DNA from 2 places in the Gottfriedia sp. NPDC057991 genome. Region 2 is predicted to be linked to the other one. Evidence: a T-box and tRNA genes for the amino acid it is inferred to sense, from the RefSeq annotation. Region 2 holds a T-box; the other holds one or more tRNA genes.
What was found. A T-box is a leader RNA that pairs with one kind of tRNA and senses whether it is charged. The one in region 2 lies ahead of ileS (isoleucine--tRNA ligase), so its partner is inferred to be a tRNA-Ile.
Positions count from the first base shown of each region.

Region 1: it has a tRNA-Ile gene. The T-box ahead of ileS (isoleucine--tRNA ligase) is inferred to sense a tRNA for this amino acid. The anticodon was not compared.

Region 1 covers NZ_JBHVQN010000007.1:267,298-276,573, forward strand. Annotated here, with positions in the region: gene glgA (glycogen synthase GlgA) at 1-58, opposite strand, end outside; gene ACFVR2_RS22055 (GlgC family sugar phosphate nucleotidyltransferase) at 52-1,071, opposite strand; gene ACFVR2_RS22060 (glucose-1-phosphate adenylyltransferase) at 1,120-2,247, opposite strand; gene glgB (1,4-alpha-glucan branching protein GlgB) at 2,195-4,126, opposite strand; gene ACFVR2_RS22070 (DMT family transporter) at 4,836-5,735, opposite strand; gene ACFVR2_RS22075 (bifunctional transcriptional activator/DNA repair enzyme AdaA) at 5,732-6,286, opposite strand; tRNA gene ACFVR2_RS22080 (tRNA-Glu) at 6,779-6,850, opposite strand; tRNA gene ACFVR2_RS22085 (tRNA-Ser) at 6,861-6,951, opposite strand; tRNA gene ACFVR2_RS22090 (tRNA-Asn) at 6,958-7,032, opposite strand; tRNA gene ACFVR2_RS22095 (tRNA-Ile) at 7,053-7,129, opposite strand; tRNA gene ACFVR2_RS22100 (tRNA-Gly) at 7,146-7,216, opposite strand; tRNA gene ACFVR2_RS22105 (tRNA-His) at 7,223-7,298, opposite strand; tRNA gene ACFVR2_RS22110 (tRNA-Thr) at 7,308-7,380, opposite strand; tRNA gene ACFVR2_RS22115 (tRNA-Phe) at 7,604-7,679, opposite strand; tRNA gene ACFVR2_RS22120 (tRNA-Asp) at 7,688-7,763, opposite strand; tRNA gene ACFVR2_RS22125 (tRNA-Met) at 7,767-7,843, opposite strand; tRNA gene ACFVR2_RS22130 (tRNA-Ser) at 8,040-8,132, opposite strand; tRNA gene ACFVR2_RS22135 (tRNA-Ile) at 8,141-8,217, opposite strand; tRNA gene ACFVR2_RS22140 (tRNA-Met) at 8,227-8,300, opposite strand; tRNA gene ACFVR2_RS22145 (tRNA-Ala) at 8,328-8,400, opposite strand; tRNA gene ACFVR2_RS22150 (tRNA-Pro) at 8,411-8,487, opposite strand; tRNA gene ACFVR2_RS22155 (tRNA-Arg) at 8,512-8,588, opposite strand; tRNA gene ACFVR2_RS22160 (tRNA-Leu) at 8,601-8,687, opposite strand; tRNA gene ACFVR2_RS22165 (tRNA-Gly) at 8,696-8,770, opposite strand; tRNA gene ACFVR2_RS22170 (tRNA-Leu) at 8,793-8,875, opposite strand; tRNA gene ACFVR2_RS22175 (tRNA-Lys) at 8,896-8,971, opposite strand; tRNA gene ACFVR2_RS22180 (tRNA-Thr) at 8,980-9,052, opposite strand; tRNA gene ACFVR2_RS22185 (tRNA-Val) at 9,056-9,131, opposite strand; rRNA gene rrf (5S ribosomal RNA) at 9,137-9,252, opposite strand.
Region 2 covers NZ_JBHVQN010000002.1:655,638-664,913, reverse strand. Annotated here, with positions in the region: gene ACFVR2_RS10675 (hypothetical protein) at 1-296, opposite strand, end outside; gene ileS (isoleucine--tRNA ligase) at 459-3,215, opposite strand; T-box leader at 3,421-3,644, opposite strand; gene ACFVR2_RS10665 (DivIVA domain-containing protein) at 3,700-4,188, opposite strand; gene ACFVR2_RS10660 (YlmH family RNA-binding protein) at 4,274-5,047, opposite strand; gene ACFVR2_RS10655 (YggT family protein) at 5,115-5,375, opposite strand; gene ACFVR2_RS10650 (cell division protein SepF) at 5,380-5,898, opposite strand; gene ACFVR2_RS10645 (YggS family pyridoxal phosphate-dependent enzyme) at 5,904-6,578, opposite strand; gene pgeF (peptidoglycan editing factor PgeF) at 6,583-7,407, opposite strand; gene ACFVR2_RS10635 (YlmC/YmxH family sporulation protein) at 7,657-7,938, opposite strand; gene sigG (RNA polymerase sporulation sigma factor SigG) at 8,654-9,276, opposite strand, start outside.

The sequences.
Region 1 (9,276 bases), on a different contig from region 2:
GCCCTCCCGATTTAACAAATGGTACACATTCTGAAACAATATATAAAACATTTACCACTGAATCAACGCTCCTTGGACTGAACCTTTTTGAAGCACTACTGGCTCACTTAAGCTTCCTTTTATTTCAACACCATCTTCAATTCGAACATCTTTATCTAATATAACGCCATCTAATATACAATTATCTCCAATGATTGATTTTTGCATAACAACACAATTGCGAATAATCGTATTTTTTCCAATTTTCACAGCTCTTGAAATAATACTATTTTCAACTGTTCCCTCAATTTCACATCCATTAGCTACAATTGAATTTTTTACAATTGCTTCTTTTGAATATTTTGTTGGTGGCTCATCTTTAACCTTAGTAAAGACAGGATAAGATTTTAAGAATAATTGATTCCATATCTCAGGATTTAATAATTTCATACTTTGCTCGAAATAATCCTCAATTGTTTGAATGATTGAAACTTGTTGAGGTATTTCATACGCACTTAGTTCAACCTCATTATTTTGATCGCGTACAACGTCCATAATTGTTTCATAGCCTTTTTCGTGGAAGTTTTCAAAAAGCTTTAACAATAACTCTTTTTCAAGGATATAGATATTTAAAGATTTACCGAATTGCTTTAACTCAGTAATTTGTGCATTTGTTTCGATATGTCTCTTTAAAACTGGTCGAAAATCAACTGAACAAATCGTATAAGTATTTGCTACTACTACATACTTTTGAGTAGAACGTTGTAAAAACTGAATATGCTTTTCAATAAAATCGAATGTACCAAAAGCGCCATCAGTTGGCTCAGGCGTAAAAATAAATAGTCCATCCTTTTTACGATTTAAGTCCCAATGTTTACCAGAGCCTAAGTGATCAATAATTGATCGATAAGGTTGATCAGGAAATACAGCGACACTCGTAATACCTGAGTTCACCATATTACTTAACATAAAATCGATTAAACGATATCGACCTGCATAAGGAAGTGTTGCCAATGGTCGATGCTGTGTTAACGGCTTTAAAGATTCAAAATGTGTTGACGCCTCAATTATTCCTAGCATAGTATGTTTCATCAAATAACCCTCTCAATCTATTTTTCTATTTGAGGAATGAGCCACCTCTTATTCTTCGCTTGTAACTAGAATTACCTCTTCATAATCTTTCACTGGACCCAGAAGACTTCCATCAGGAATAACCATACCAGGCGCTACTACTGCACTTTCAATTCGAACATCTTTTCCAATAACACAACCTGGCATAACGACAGAATCTTTAATCATACTGCCTTCTCCGATTGTTACTCCTTGGAATAATACAGAATGCGATATAAACCCTTCAACAACACACCCCTCATTAATTAGAGAGTCTTCAACGATTGCCGTAGGTGCAATATATTGTGGTGGTTGATTCGGATTAACTGAATAGATGCGCCAATCACGATCATATATATTTAGTTCACTATCTTCATTTAACAAATCCATATTAGCTTCCCATAAGCTTTTAACTGTACCAACATCTTTCCAATAACCTTTGAAAGGGTAAGCAACTACTTTTTTCTTTTCTTCTAATAAAAGTGGAATAACGTCTTTACCAAAGTCATTACTTGATTCTGGATTGCGATCATCCATCTCTAAAAACTCTTTTAAAACATTCCATTTAAAAATATAAATTCCCATTGATGCTAAATTACTCTTTGGATATTGAGGCTTTTCTTCAAATTCTATAATATCCATTTCATCATTTGTATTCATAATTCCGAAACGGCTAGCTTCATCAATCGGAACTTCGATAACTGAAATAGATACATCTGCCTCTTTTTCAACGTGATAGTCTAACATTTTACTATAATCCATCTTATAAATATGGTCACCTGAAAGAATTAACACATATTCAGGCTGATATTGCTTTATATAATTTAAATTTTGATAAATTGCACTTGCAGTACCTGTATACCATTTAACGCCAGATGCTTCTGAATATGGTGGTAAAACAGTTACTCCACCATTTAAGCGATCTAAATCCCATGCACTTCCAATACCAATATATGAGTTTAGTACTAGTGGTTGATATTGGGTTAGCACCCCAACAGTATCAATACCTGAATTTGTGCAATTACTTAAAGTAAAATCTATTATTCGATATTTACCTCCGAAAGCCACGGCTGGTTTTGCTAGTTCTTTTGTTAAAGAACTTAATCTACTCCCTTTTCCCCCTGCTAGTAACATTGCTACGCATTTTTTCTGAACCATTGCTGCTAATCCCCTTTCGCATTTTAACTGGACGAATGATTGTAAAACTAAAGGCAGGTAATGCTATTTCAATACTGTATGGTAAACCATGAAATGGTATTTCTTCTGATTCAATGGCAGAACGATTTATTTTACTATCGCCACCAAATTGTACATAGTCACTTGAAAGCAATTCTTTATATCGATGCTTTGCAGGTACTCCAATTCGATATGTGTCATAAGAAATTTCTCTAAAATTACAGATTACGATGACATAATCGTCTTTGTTTTTTCCTTTTCGGATAAATGAAAATACACTTTGATCTGCATTATTTGCATCAATCCATGAAAATCCATCCCAATGATTATCAACTTCATAAAGTGATTTATTTTTTTTATAAATCGATAATAACTCTTTGAAATATTTGTTCATCTTGGAATGATATTCATAATCTTTAATGATCCAATCAACTTGCTCTAAATCCTTCCACTCATCAAATTGCCCAAATTCACTTCCCATAAATAAGAGCTTCTTACCTGGATGAGATAAATAATAACCAAATAGTACCCTTAATTGAGCAAACTTTTCTTCGTATGTACCTGGCATTTTATTTAGCAAAGATTTCTTACCATGTACTACTTCATCATGTGAAAAAGGTAAAACAAAATTTTCTGAGAAGGCATATAAAAACGAGAAAGTCATCTGATTATGATGATGCTTTCTTTCCGTTGGGTGAGTCTCCATATAAGTCAAAACATCATTCATCCAACCCATATTCCACTTAAAATTAAAACCTAATCCACCTTCGTATGTAGGTGCAGTAACTAATGGCCAATCAGTAGAATCTTCTGCAATCATTAATACTTGTGGATCGTGTTCAAATACCGCTTCATTTAATCTTCTTAAAAAGTGAGTTGCAAAAGGATTCTCTTCATTTCTATTTTTCCAATATAATATATTTGCAACAGCGTCTACTCTGAAACCATCAATATGAAAATATTCCATCCAATATAAGGCGTTTGAAATAAGAAATGATTTTACTTCTGGTTTTGATAAATCAAAATTCGCTGTTCCCCATACTTCATTTTCTCTAGCATCATAACCTTCATATTCATATGTAGGTTCACCATCAAACATGTATAATCCGTGAGAATCCTTACAAAAATGACCAGGCACCCAATCCATAATGACTCCTAATCCTTGCTGGTGGCATTCGTCAATAAAGCTCATTAGCTCATGGGGATTTCCATATCGACTAGTAGAAGAAAAATAACCTACTCCTTGATACCCCCAAGAACGATCATATGGATGTTCGACTAATGGTAATATTTCAATATGTGTAAAACCATGATCTTTTACATATGGAATTAGTTCTGTCGCTAGTTCTGCATAAGTGTAGAAGTCACCGTTTTTCTTCTTTTTCCAAGAACCTAAATGTACTTCATAAATCAAAACTGGTTCTTCATATACAGACTTTTTAAATTTCTGCTTACGATATTTTGCATCTTTCCATTTATAGCCCGAAAGATCATAAACGATCGAAGCTGTACTTGGTCGTAGTTCACTATAGAAAGCAAAAGGATCACTTTTTAATAAAACATCACCCTGTTTGGTTGAAATTTCATATTTGTATATCGTCCCATGACCAATTTCGGGGATATATATCGTCCAAATCCCTTGATCGTTCAACTTTTCCATTTTATGATCAGAACCATTCCAATTATTAAAGTCCCCAACAACTGAGACACCTTGCGCATGTGGAGCCCACACTGTAAAAATAGTTCCAACTTTATCCCCTTTTTTTACTACATGTGCCCCAAAACATTCATGGCTATGGAATAAACTTCCCTCATGGAATAAATGTACATCAAACTCAGTTGGCCGTGTCAAAAGCAACATCCTCACCTCATTACAATCTCTTAAATTCTTCTATCTCTTAATATTCTACAAATATATATATTCACCTTGTTTTTATGCAAAAAAAATTCAAAAAATTTTTTCGCAAAATGAATAACCATTCATGAAACCGTTGTCATTATTGCATTTGTCGTAAAAATGTCGAATTTGTCGAACGAATATTTATGTATTTTTATACATTGCGTTTCGGAATTCCCTTGTAACAATTTGTAAAAATTTGATTTTTCATAAAATTTCATTCATATTTCACACTTTTATCTCATATAAACTTTATATTTAAAAAGATTTGTCGAAGATTGTCGGATTAAGAGGGAGAGTTTTTTTTGAAAAATATTTAGAAATCACTAACAAATTATTTGGAAATTCAGGTGCAAAATTAAAAATAATATCTAAACTAAAATTCAACTTATGCGGTTATATGGAAGACCAAGCAAAAATACATGTTGATCAAAATAGTGGAATTAAATTAACTAACATTCGTTTTAGGCAATGCAATAAAATTATTGAGATCCATGTAAATAGCTTCACTTCAAAGTTACTAAATCTCGTGTCAATATCATTATTTTCCTAGATGTGCTACCTCCTATGTTTAGACACCTTTTTTTAGCTCAATAAAACAACAATCGTAATATAGTAAAAAGGATCTTCGTTTTTACGAAAATCCTTTTTTGTCTTATTATTTAAAAACCTATTAAACGTGCATTCGCTTACTTGATGATACTACACGTAAACGAATATCTGAAATTAGAAATACACCACATAAAATGACTAGAAAACCAAACAACATTCCTAATGTAATATGTTCTTTCAAAATAAGAACTCCCCAGATCATTCCAAACACAGGTATTAAAAAAGTAACACTTAATGTTTTGGTAGGTCCAACACTTTCGATAAGATAAAAATACAATAAATAGGCTATAGCAGTACATAATAATGCTAATCCTAGAACTGCTAATATCGCAACTCCCGATACTTTATCTGTAAATGCAGTGAAATTTAGAAATGTAAAAGGTAAAAGTAAAATTGCAGCACCAATTTGTTGACCAGCTGCAAGTGAAAGTGGTGGCACCCCAATAAATGCTTTCTTTGCATAAACACCTGCAAGTCCATATGAAATAGTCGACAAAACTGCAAGTCCAATTGCTATTTTAACATCATAAGTAAACGGAATTGAACTCCATCCTACTAACAAGATCACTCCTATTACTCCCACTATTATTCCAGTCCACTTTCGCATACTCAACTTTTCTTTCGTCCATAAAAAGACAACAAGCGCAGTAAATAGTGGCGTCAAAGAGTTTAGAATGGATGACATTGAGGCTGTCAGATGCAATGCTGATGTAGCAATTAATGTAAATGGAATTGCTGCATTTAATGCCCCTATTATTAAATATTGTCTCCATCTCTTTTTAAAGTTTAATGATTTTTTAGTAATAACCAAATATAGTACCAGGGCAAAAGCAGCAATTGTAACTCTTCCTTGTATTGTTAAAATTGGTCCAAAAACTGGTGAAGCTATTCGAATAAATAAAAATGAAGCTCCCCATAATGCAGCTAGGCTCAATAAAGCTATTCCATCTTTTAATTTCATTTATTTAACCCCTTTCTGAATGTAGTTGGAGTGTAATTAAAACGATGACGAAACATGCTTGAAAAATGTGCCGAGCTTTTAAAGCCAAGTTTATGCGCTATTTCAGTTATCGTTTTCTCAGTATCTCGTAACAATCCTAAAGCTTCTATCATTCTTAACTTAGTTGCGTATTCTAACGGTGATAAACCAGTGGATTTTTTAAATAATCTTTGCAAATGAAATTTACTTACTCCAACTTCAATTGCTAACCGATCCAATGTTAAGCTATTTCGATATTCTTTTTCAATAAAATGTTTAGCTGATAAAATAATATCCTCTTCATTTGAGTAAAGTAAATCAGGGCGACACCTTTTACATGGACGGTATCCATCGTTAATTGCCAAAGAAAATGACGGATAATATGATACATTTTCTTTTAATGGGATTCTTGACTTACACGAGGGTTTACAACAGATCCCAGTAGACTTAACTGCATAAATAAACACTCCATCATAGTTTTCATTGCATGATTCAACTGCATTCCACATGACCTCATTATTTAATCCGTTCATTTAATCACCTCATCTTTAGCTATTCACATTTTAACACTAAGATAATGCGCTTGCTTTCAATTTCTTGCTTTCTAATTTCTATGGAAGAAGGATAATAGTTAATAGACCAACTCTTGATGTTTGGATTTAAAATGAGTGAAAAGGATATTAGTATTGAAAATGAAGAATATGTGATCCGAATAAAGATTAATGGGTAAGGGGAAGAGCGAGACAATGGAGAGAGGACAAGGATATGAATTTAACGAATTCAAAGAATACTTGAGTTGAGTGAAACGCTTAGCAACTAATATCTTTTCAGATGATGAAATTAAAGCATATCAAAAAATGATAAAGAATGACCCAACGTAACTCCCTGTCATCTTAAAACGAACGAGAACACTCTAATATAATGAAGAAAGCCGTATTGAGCTAAATATCGTTCACTAAAATCCTAAAAAAGACAAATAAAAAACTCAGTTACCTGTGTTATCACAAATAACTGAGCTTTAGATATGACCCGTACGGGACTCGAACCCGTGTTACCGCCGTGAAAGGGCGGTGTCTTAACCGCTTGACCAACGGGCCAAAAAAAATATGGCAGAGAAGAAGGGATTCGAACCCTCGCACCGGTTACCCGATCTACACCCTTAGCAGGGGCGCCCCTTGAGCCACTTGGGTACTTCTCTATCATATGGCTCCGCAGGTAGGATTCGAACCTACGACCACTCGGTTAACAGCCGAGTGCTCTACCACTGAGCTACTGCGGAAAAACTAATTATAAAATTAATGGTGGGCCTAAATGGACTCGAACCATCGACCTCACGCTTATCAGGCGTGCGCTCTAACCAGCTGAGCTATAGGCCCATTAAATTTTATAAAAAGCGGGTGATGGGAATCGAACCCACGACCGAAGCTTGGAAGGCTTCTATTTTACCATTAAACTACACCCGCAAAATATGGGGCGACCGATGGGAATCGAACCCACGAGTGTCGGAACCACAATCCGATGCGTTAACCACTTCGCCACGACCGCCATAAAGAGTGCCGACTAGAGGACTTGAACCCCCAACCTACTGATTACAAGTCAGTTGCTCTACCAATTGAGCTAAGTCGGCTTATTATTAATTAAATCACTTTGTATAGTTACTTATATAACATATATCCCACTCAAACTTAGGTTTTGTGTAGTAATCTTCATAAAGTCGTCCTTGTCTCATATAGATAATTCAAGGTGTTTTTCGACAAGTACGCTGATGTTTCGCTACGAAGCTTATTCGTTCGTGCTCTACCAATTGAGCTAAGTCGGCTTATTATCATAATCATTTTTTGTATTTAAGATGGTGGCTCGGGACGGAATCGAACCGCCGACACGAGGATTTTCAGTCCTCTGCTCTACCGACTGAGCTACCGAGCCAACTTAAATGGCGGTCCCGACCGGGATCGAACCGGCGATCTCCTGCGTGACAGGCAGGCATGTTAACCGCTACACCACGGGACCATTTGGTTGCGGGGACAGGATTTGAACCTGCGACCTTCGGGTTATGAGCCCGACGAGCTACCAGACTGCTCCACCCCGCGATAATGTGGATACTATTTAATATAGTTCCATGAAAGTTATTTCGTTAAGACCATCCCAATCTCAGGATGATTATGCAAGTAGCAGCTCGATTGGTATGCTGAAGTAATTTCTTCGAAGCATATTCGTTCGTGCTCCACCCCACGATAATGTAGATACTAACTAAGTTAGTTCCATTAGTATGAAATTTAATAAAAATGGAGGAGTAAGAGGGATTCGAACCCCCGCGGGCTGTTACACCCCTGTCGGTTTTCAAGACCGATCCCTTCAGCCAGACTTGGGTATTACTCCATTATAAGTGGTGGACCTTGTAGGACTCGAACCTACGACCGGACGGTTATGAGCCGTCTGCTCTAACCAGCTGAGCTAAAGGTCCTTAAATAAGTAGCGGCGGAGGGAGTCGAACCCACGACCTCACGGGTATGAACCGTACGCTCTAGCCAGCTGAGCTACACCGCCATAATAAATTAATTTAAGTTCTTTAAGTGGAGCCTAGCGGGATCGAACCGCTGACCTCCTGCGTGCAAGGCAGGCGCTCTCCCAGCTGAGCTAAGGCCCCATGTTTTAAATGGTCGGGAAGACAGGATTTGAACCTGCGACCCCCTGGTCCCAAACCAGGTGCTCTACCAAGCTGAGCCACTTCCCGTTCAGAATTACAGGTGAAACAATATGGCGCGCCCGAAAGGACTCGAACCCATAACCTTTTGATCCGTAGTCAAACGCTCTATCCAATTGAGCTACGGGCGCATATTATAAAAATGGTACCGAGGGCCGGACTCGAACCGGCACGGGGTCAACCCCCGCAGGATTTTAAGTCCTGTGTGTCTGCCATTCCACCACCCCGGCAGTATATATGGAGCGGAAGACGGGGTTCGAACCCGCGACCCCAACCTTGGCAAGGTTGTATTCTACCACTGAACTACTTCCGCATATACTGATTAACAAGATAAATGGTGCGGGTGAAGGGACTCGAACCCCCACACCGAAGTACTAGATCCTAAGTCTAGCGCGTCTGCCAATTCCGCCACACCCGCAATATTTTCTTTTTAGAAAATGGTGAGCCATGAAGGATTCGAACCTTCGACCCTCTGATTAAAAGTCAGATGCTCTACCTACTGAGCTAATGGCTCATAAAGAGTGCCGACTAGAGGACTTGAACCCCCAACCTACTGATTACAAGTCAGTTGCTCTACCAATTGAGCTAAGTCGGCATATGGTGGAGGATGACGGGCTCGAACCGCCGACCCCCTGCTTGTAAGGCAGGTGCTCTCCCAGCTGAGCTAATCCTCCATCAAACCAAGCGACGTTCTACTCTCACAGGGGGAAACCCCCAACTACCATCGACGCTGAAGAGCTTAACTGCCGTGTTCGGTATGGGAACGGGTGTGACCTCTTCGCTATCATCACTTGATTCATTTTCTTTAGGACATTAATT
Region 2 (9,276 bases):
ATAAACTCTTTCACAAATTCCCTAATTCCTTGTTTTCTCATTTCCTCAAGCAACTCATTCCTAATTCCTTCAATATGAACGGACTTATCAATTTCTTTTTTGAGAATACCTTTAATATCTGGTTCCTTTATTCCTAACAAGTAATATGAACGCTTGATACTTTGCTGTATACTTGAACGACTTTTCTGCTCCAGGTCAGCAATTTCTTGGTAGCTATATCCCTTTTCTCTTAATTCCACTCGCTTCTTCATTAAATCAGTTAATTTATCCCAATTTGGATTATTTTCATAATTCATTATGTATTAACCTCTTATATCTTATTTTTAGGACTGTATACATAACATACACCAATACATACCTTTTTACAATTTTTGAAAAATATTAAAACAAATCTAAATTAAAAAGAGTCGAAAGCTTAAACTTTCGACTCTTCTCTTAATTGCTTAAACACTTAATGATTACAAACCTTTTACAACACTTGCACAACGTAAGCAAAGTGTAGGGTGCTCTTCATCTTTTCCAACTTCCTCAGTAACTACCCAGCATCGTTCACAAGTTTCACCTGTCGCAGGAGTTACTTCGATACTTAATGTATCAAATTTTTGAGTTGTTTCTGGAGCTTGCTCATTGCTATTTGCAATTTCAACTTGAGAAACAATTAATAATTGTTTGAAGTCTTCATTAATAGAGTTTAATAACTCTGTTACTTCTGCATTTGGATAGATTTTCACTGATGCAGTTAGAGACTTACCGATTACTTTTTCATTACGTGCAACTTCAAGTGCTTTTAATACGTCATCACGTAAATCCATGAATTTTTCCCACTTCGCTTCTAAGCTTTGCGTATCGCCGAAATCTTTAACAGCTGGCATTTCAGTTAAGAAAATGCTATCAACTGTAGTTCCTGCCAAATGTGACCAAACTTCTTCAGCTGTATGCGGTAAGATTGGAGCAACTAAACGAGTTAGTGCTTGTAATGATTCATGTAATACTGTTTGAATTGCTAAACGATCTTTATTCGTTTTTGGCTCAATATATAAAACGTCTTTTGATAAATCAAAATAGAAAGAACTTAATTCTGTTGTACAGAAGTTTTGAATTGTGTGGTAAACATTTGCAAATTCATATTTCTCGTATGATTCACGAACAGTTTTAACTACATTGTTTAACTTAACTAACATGTATTGATCTAATTCGCGTAGCTCTTCATATTTTAAAGCATCTTGTTCTGCATTAAATCCATCTAAGTTACCTAGTAAGAAACGGAACGTATTACGGATTTTACGGTATACTTCAGCAACTTGTTTCATTAAAGCGTCAGAAATACGTACATCTGATTGATAATCTACAGAAGCTACCCATAGACGTAAGATATCTGAACCATACTGATTCATAATTTTTGATGGTAGGACGATGTTTCCAATTGATTTACTCATTTTACGACCTTCACCATCTAAAACGAAACCATGGCTTACTACAGCTTTATAAGGAGCTTGACCTGTTACAGCAACGCTTGTACTTAATGAAGAGTTAAACCAACCACGGTATTGGTCAGAACCTTCTAAGTAAATGTCAGCAGGGAAAGATAATTCCTCACGAGTGTTTAATACCGCTTGATGTGATGAACCACTATCAAACCATACATCCATGATATCTTTCTCTTTAGTGAAGTTACCATTTGGTGAACCAGGATGTGTAAATCCTTCTGGTAATAATTCTTTCGCTTCTTTTTCAAACCAAATATTTGAACCATGCTCTTTAAATAAGTTCGAAACATGTTCAATCGTTTCTTCAGTAATAATGGCTTCTCCGTCTTCAGCATAGAATACTGGGATCGGAACTCCCCATACACGTTGACGTGAAATACACCAATCTCCACGGTCACGAACCATGTTAAATAGACGAGTTTCACCCCAAGCTGGGAACCACTTAGTATCTTGAACAGCTTGCATTAATTGCTCACGAATTGCTTCAATTGAAGCAAACCATTGTGCAGTTGCTCGGAAGATAATTGGCTTTTTCGTTCTCCAGTCATGTGGATAAGAGTGTGTAATAAATTGTAATTTTAATAAAGCACCTTTTTCTTCTAATGCTTTTGTAATTACTTTATTAGCTTCATCATAGAATAATCCTTCAAATCCAGGAGCTTCTTTCGTTAGTACACCTTTTTCATCTACTGGACAAAGTACTTCTAATCCATATTGTTGACCTACACGGAAGTCATCTTCACCATGACCTGGTGCAGTATGAACACAACCTGTTCCAGCGTCAGTTGTTACATGATCACCTAAAATAACGACTGACTCGCGATCATATAAAGGATGCTTACAAATGATTCCTTCAAGTTCTGCTCCATTGTAAGTCTTTTCAACTACTGCATCTTCCCAACCTAATTCTTTTGCTACAGCTTCCCTTAACTCACTAGCAACCACGAACTTGTCACCATTTACAGATACTACATCATAGCTTAAGTCAGGATGTAAACATACAGCTAAGTTAGCTGGGATCGTCCATGGAGTTGTCGTCCAAATAATGAATTTTTCTCCACCGTTTAGAACATTTTTCCCATTTTCAACTGCAAATGCAACATAGATTGATGCTGAACGCTTATCTTGGTATTCGATTTCCGCTTCAGCAAGTGCAGATTCACTTGATGGAGACCAATATACAGGTTTTAGACCTTTATAGATTAATCCCTTAGTAGCCATTTTACCGAATACTTTAATTTGTTCAGCTTCATATTCTTTTTCAAGTGTGATATATGGTCTGTCCCAATCACCTAAAATTCCTAAACGTTTAAATTGTTCTTTTTGACGTTCTACTTGCTCGTAAGCATATTCTTCACAAAGTTTACGGAATTCTGCTACTGACATTTCTTTACGATTTACTTTTTTATTTGCTAATGCTTGTTCAATCGGTAACCCGTGAGTATCCCAACCTGGAACATAAGGAGAACGGTATCCATTCATATTATAAAAACGAACAATGAAATCCTTTAATACTTTATTAAGTGCATGTCCCATATGAAGGTCACCATTTGCATAAGGTGGTCCATCGTGTAAAATAAATGACGGTTTTCCTTCGTTATGTTTTTGAACAGTTGCATAAATATCTTTTTTGTTCCACTCTTCTTGAATTTGTGGCTCACGTTGCGGTAAATTTCCTCTCATAGGAAATTCAGTTTTTGGCATAAGTAACGTATCTTTGTACTCCATTTGCTTTCCTCCATTTTTAAACATTTTAAAAGATTGATCTAAAGCTAGCCGTTTCAGGCAAGTCCAACTACTCAAAGACAGCTTACTTTACATTTTTTAATTTCCACATTAACGCATTGTATCCATCTTACAAGCCTTTTATTAGTGGGGTTGTCTATTATGTATAATAAATCGTATAAGACGCAAAAAACCTTCCTCATCCCAAAAAAGGGACGAGAAAGGTTTCCCGTGGTACCACCCTAATTGACAATAAATTTCATGAATTCATTGTCCACTTAGCATTCGTAACGTGAATGAAACGTCTTTTCTTACTAATTTTCAGAAAAGAACTCTAGGGTGATTTTCCTTCTATTTTCTATATCAAGCTTACACTATCCTTGACTCGCTACCTAGTTTTATAGAAGTACTCTTCCCTGTCACCGATTTACTATTAATATCTAATAAATTATATGTAAAACTTTACAAATCGTCAAGGCATATACGACTAGTTTGCGATTTCTTCTGTTTCTTTATCATCTAAAATATGATCCCAATCTTCATGTCCTAACATTTCTAATTGAGTTTCAATTGCCATTCTTAAACGAGTTCGGAAAACTTTGGATTGCTTCTTAAGCTCTTCAAATTCAATTGTAACTTTTCTAGATTTAATTAAAGCTTCATTGATAATACGATCAGCATTTTTCTCCGCTTCTTTAATGATCAATTTAGCTTCTTTTTGGGCACTACCTTTTACATCTTCAGCAGCTTCTTGCGCAATTAAAATTGACTTATTTAAAGTTTCTTCTATAGTAGAAAAATGCTTTAATCTTTCTTTCATATCAAGAATTTGTTCTTCTAATTGTTTCTTCTCACGAATAACTAATTCATAATCTTTAATGACTTGATCTAAAAACTCATTAACATCGTCTTCGTCATAGCCACGAAAACTTTTACCAAATTCTTTATTATGAATATCAAGTGGTGTTAAAGGCAATTAAGCCACCTCCATGTATGTTTTTTATTAATAGGTTATAATAAATTTTCGACAGTTTCTACGTTTTTCCTGCTACAATTTCTGACTATTTTTTAACACCGTAGTTTATCCGCCATTTTTCTTTTTTTGATAAGCCATCAATTGACATTAACATTCCTCTACCAAAACCTTTGACAGAGAATAAATCTCCTTCTTCACATAAAAACGAAGTAGAATCAATAACTCGCTGATTTACTTTAACGTGTTCGGCCTTTATTAAGCTTTGAGCTTTTTGTCTCGATATATTATAGAATTCACTCAATAAGACATCTAATCTTAGTGATGATACAGTCCCATTATTAGTTTGCCAAACATCATCTGATTCAATCAATTCTTTAAATGAAATTCTCCTAAATTTAATCGGCGATTTCCCTACAGAAGTTAAGTTATTTTCTACAAAACTTGCTATTTCATCAGCAACAATTACTTGGATCATATCATTTTTAAGTAGAATATCACCAAATTTCCCTCTTGTGATTCCCAAAGACATTAATGTTCCTAATACTTGCCGATGTGATAAAGTGTGAAATTTAGTTGCATAAACTAAGTCAAATGCAACTAAAGAATAGTCCTCTTCAACTGGTGTATAAAAACTAGGATAAATAATTGCACGCTTTCGTTCACAATCTTTACGTCCACCAAAGAAAGCGACGAAACACTCCCCTTGATTACCGATAATTGTTTGCAATATCATTTGTTCTCTTAAATCAAGAAAATCCGTCAACTTAATAGAATAGCGTTCAATTGCTTGTTCCTTCCAACTGATAACCTTGTCTACGAAAACATGCTCTTCTTTTCGAAAATGATCATAAATACTCATTGATGTAATCCTCTTTTTCATCAAACTATCAATATTAATAAAAAAGAGAACCTGTTAGATTCTCTCTTTAAAAGTAATTAGAAAGACTTGCAATACCAATTCCAGCAAATTCTAAAGCAAATAATGCAATAATTGGTGAAAAATCAAACATACCGATTGACGGAACAATTCGGCGGAACGGCTCTAAATATGGTTCTGATATCCTACCAATTAAGCGACCGAAGCCTGATTGTCTTATTTGAGGGAACCAAGATAAAATGATATGAATTACGATGACGTATCTATAGTACCGGATTAAATTGTATAAAATAAAAAAAAGTATACCCATTTAATTACCACCTTTTAATAGAATTGTCTTCCTCAAATAACATATCTGTAATCGTACCAGAAATATCAATATTATCAGGTGTACAAATAAACGTATTTGTACCAATTTTTTTTATATCTCCACTTATTGCATAAACTGTACCACTTAAGAAATCAACAAAGCGTTTAGCTTGATCGATTTGCATTTGTTGTAGATTAATCACAACTGCTTTTTTTGATTTTAAATGGTCTGCAACATCCTGTGCTTCTGCATATTCACGCGGCTGCGCTAATACAACTTTTGACGACAAAGAAGCTCCTCCTGGAATACTTACTAATTTTTGCTTTGATGCATTTCGCTCATGGTTAATTTCTTCATTACCATGTTTAGACATTTGTTGTTGATGATGCTGTTGTTGATATTGTTTATGTTGTTGCTGTTGCTGCTGTTGCTGCTGTTGTTGTTGTTGTTCTTCGTATTCATAATCATCTTCATACTCATCTTCCATTGCAAAAAAGTTTCTTACTTTCCCAATAATACTCATCTTCTCTACCTACCCTTTCCTACTAAATCAGTACCAATTCTTATGAATGTAGCACCTTCTTCTATTGCGATCTCAAAATCATTAGACATCCCCATTGATAATTCAGAACATGGAATATTTGCAAGATGTAGATTTCTTACTTTCTCTTGTAATTCCTTTAATCCTTTAAAACTATTTCGAATAATCGTTACATCCTCTGTAAATGGTGCCATCGTCATTAATCCAACAACTTGTACTTTATCAAATTCTGAAAGCTGTCTAGCAAATTCGATTACATCATTTGGATATATGCCGTGCTTTGAGTCTTCTCCAGATACATTCACTTGTAGGAAACATTTTAATGGTTCAGCTGCTCTTTTTTGGATCTCTTCTGCTAAAGATAGTCGATCTAATGAGTGTAAGTAATCTATTCTATGTATGACGTCTTTTACTTTTCTAGTTTGAAGTGAACCAATAAAATGCCAAACAACATCATTTTGGATGTGATCTTGTTTTTCCTTTAGACCTTCAAAACGGTTTTCGCCTAATTGATGTATACCTTCAGCTAAAACTTCTTTAGCCACTTCAGTAGATACTTGTTTAGTAACAGCTATTAAAGTGACTTCATCATTTCGATTTGCTCTTACTTTGGCTGCATTAATTTGTTCACTAATACGTTCATAATTTTGTTTGACTGTCATGATGCTAATTCCTCCAACCAATAAAACTCATCATTCTTCCTGTTTTTCCACCATCTTTACGGTGAGAAAAAAATATGTCCGGGTTACAACTTGTACAATAATTTGTCATTATTATATTTTCTTCACTAATACCCGATTTAATGAGTAATTGTTTGTTTGCTTCTTTTAAATTCAATTTGAATTTCCCGTTATGTAAAGTGGTTAAAATATTATTAGGTATCTTGTGTTCAAAAGCATCATTTAATTTATTCATCACAAAATCATCCACTTCATAACAACAATCAGCAATTGATGGCCCAATCGCAACTTGGATATTTTTTAGTTGTAAGTTTTCTTCTGTAATCCATTTTTCGATTAGACGTCCTCCAATGTTTTGAACAGTACCTTTCCAACCTGCATGAGCTAAACCAATAAATTTACTTGTTGGTTCAAGGAAATACAATGGAACACAATCTGCATAACAAGAAGTTAATAATACATCTTCCTCATTCGTATAAAAACCATCTGTTGTCTCGATGCTACTTTCGTAATCAATAACACCTTTGCCACAATCTTTTTTCGTTACTTTCACGACATTATTCCCATGAACTTGTTCTGAACAAACCCATTTTGTCTTTGAAAACTCTAGTTTACTCGCAAGGAGTTCTCTATTTTCTACTACAGTATCCTTCGAGTCATTTACATGTAATCCAAGATTAAAAGAAGTGAAACAACCTTGGCTAACTCCATCATTTTTTGTTGTAAATCCTGCAACTAAATGTTTGTATGAGTCTTCCCAAGGTTGAATCATAAAAGTACTTTCAGTCGATTGAATGAAACTCTCTTTCATATTTATAAGACCTCACAGAAACTAATTTAGTAAATATATATGTAAACCAGTTGATGGTTTCCTATATTTTACCATAGATTTCACATTTTTGATTATTTTTGACAAAACACTATTATTTTTTTCACTTTCGAAAGTATAAATTAGTAGCGAGGAAACGTACTCGACGTGGTAGCCACTTTTAAGAATAAAGTATAAGTGCAACTATTCCATTGCCTTCGCCTAAAAAACTCGTCAGTCGACGAGTTTTCATTATGTGTATTTTACTGGACTTGCTTGGTTTTCATCCAAATCTACAGATGAACGATATTTTACCAAAATAACATCTTCACCTATTTTAACAATATCATTCCAATAAATTGTCATTTCCTCTTCTTTACTAAAAAAATTTAAACCTTTCCCTGGCTTTGTTAATATAATCGAAGTTATTTTTCCGTTTGATTGATCAATATCTAAATCAACAATATTTCCTAATTTCTTTCCATCAGCAACATTTACAACATCTTTAACTTGAAAATCTGAAATTCTGGCCATTTAACTTCACCATCCTTTTTATAAAATATATGAAGTAAGGGCCAAACATCATGATAAAATTCAAATAAAAATGTGTTAGACAATGTTGTTCGATGTTCAACCATTGTCTAACACATTAATATCGTATTTTCATTCTTCCAGTTTAACTATTTATAGTTATTGGATTATTTGGTTTTAAATTTTTGTTTGTTTATAAATTTCATTCATTATAATAAGCAATTCATTATACAGGAATTAAAGCTTGATTGAAATCTGACTCCTTTTGTTGCTACTCTAGGTCATAAGTCAATTTCCGGTAATGGTTAGAACCTACTTTTCTTTTGGGTAATTACTCTTTATTCAGGAAAAGAAATAGTATGATGTCTAGCTAAGGCTCCTAGCTCCTTGAGGTCATAAGTCAAAGCCCGATGAAAGTAAAAAGCAACTTTCCTTTCTTTTGGGTAATTACTCTTTATTCAGGAAAAGAAATAGTATGATGTCTAGCTAAGGCTCCTAGCTCCTTGAGGTCATAAGTCAAAGCCCGATGAAAGTAAAAAGCAACTTTCCTTTCTTTTGAGTAATTACTCTTTATTCAGGGAAAGAAATAGTATGATGTCTAGCTGCGGCTCCTAACTCCTCGAGGTCATAAGCCAATTTCCGGTAAAGGTTAAAAAGCAAACCTTTACCGGAAATCGTCTTATGCTTGTCGGAGCTGGACAGTCGCCTCCGCTTTTCTTTATCCCTGTATATTTTTGTTCATTTGTTTTATTGCTGATTTTTCTAGTCTTGAAACTTGTGCTTGGGAGATTCCGATTTCTTCGGCGACTTCCATTTGTGTTTTTCCTTGGAAAAATCGTTTGCTTATGATCATTTTTTCTCGATCGTTTAGTCGTTTCATTCCTTCACGTAGTGCTAGTTCTTCAACCCATTGCTCGTCCTTATTTTTATCATCACTTAGCTGATCCATTACAAAAATTGGATCTCCGCCATCATTATATATCGGTTCAAATAACGAAACTGGGTCTTGAATTGCATCTAATGCAAAGACGATTTCTTCATGTGTTACGCCTAGTACTTCTGCGATTTGAACAGGAGTTGGTTCTTTTGAATTCTCTGCTAATAATCGCTCTCTAACTTGTAATGCTTTATAAGCAATGTCTCTTAATGATCTAGACACTCTTATTGGGTTATTATCCCTTAAATATCTTCTTATTTCACCAATAATCATAGGTACAGCATACGTCGAAAATTTTACATTTTGGCTTAAATCAAAATTATCAATAGACTTCATAAGGCCTATGCAGCCTACTTGAAATAAGTCATCCACAAATTCTCCGCGATTATTGAAACGCTGAATAA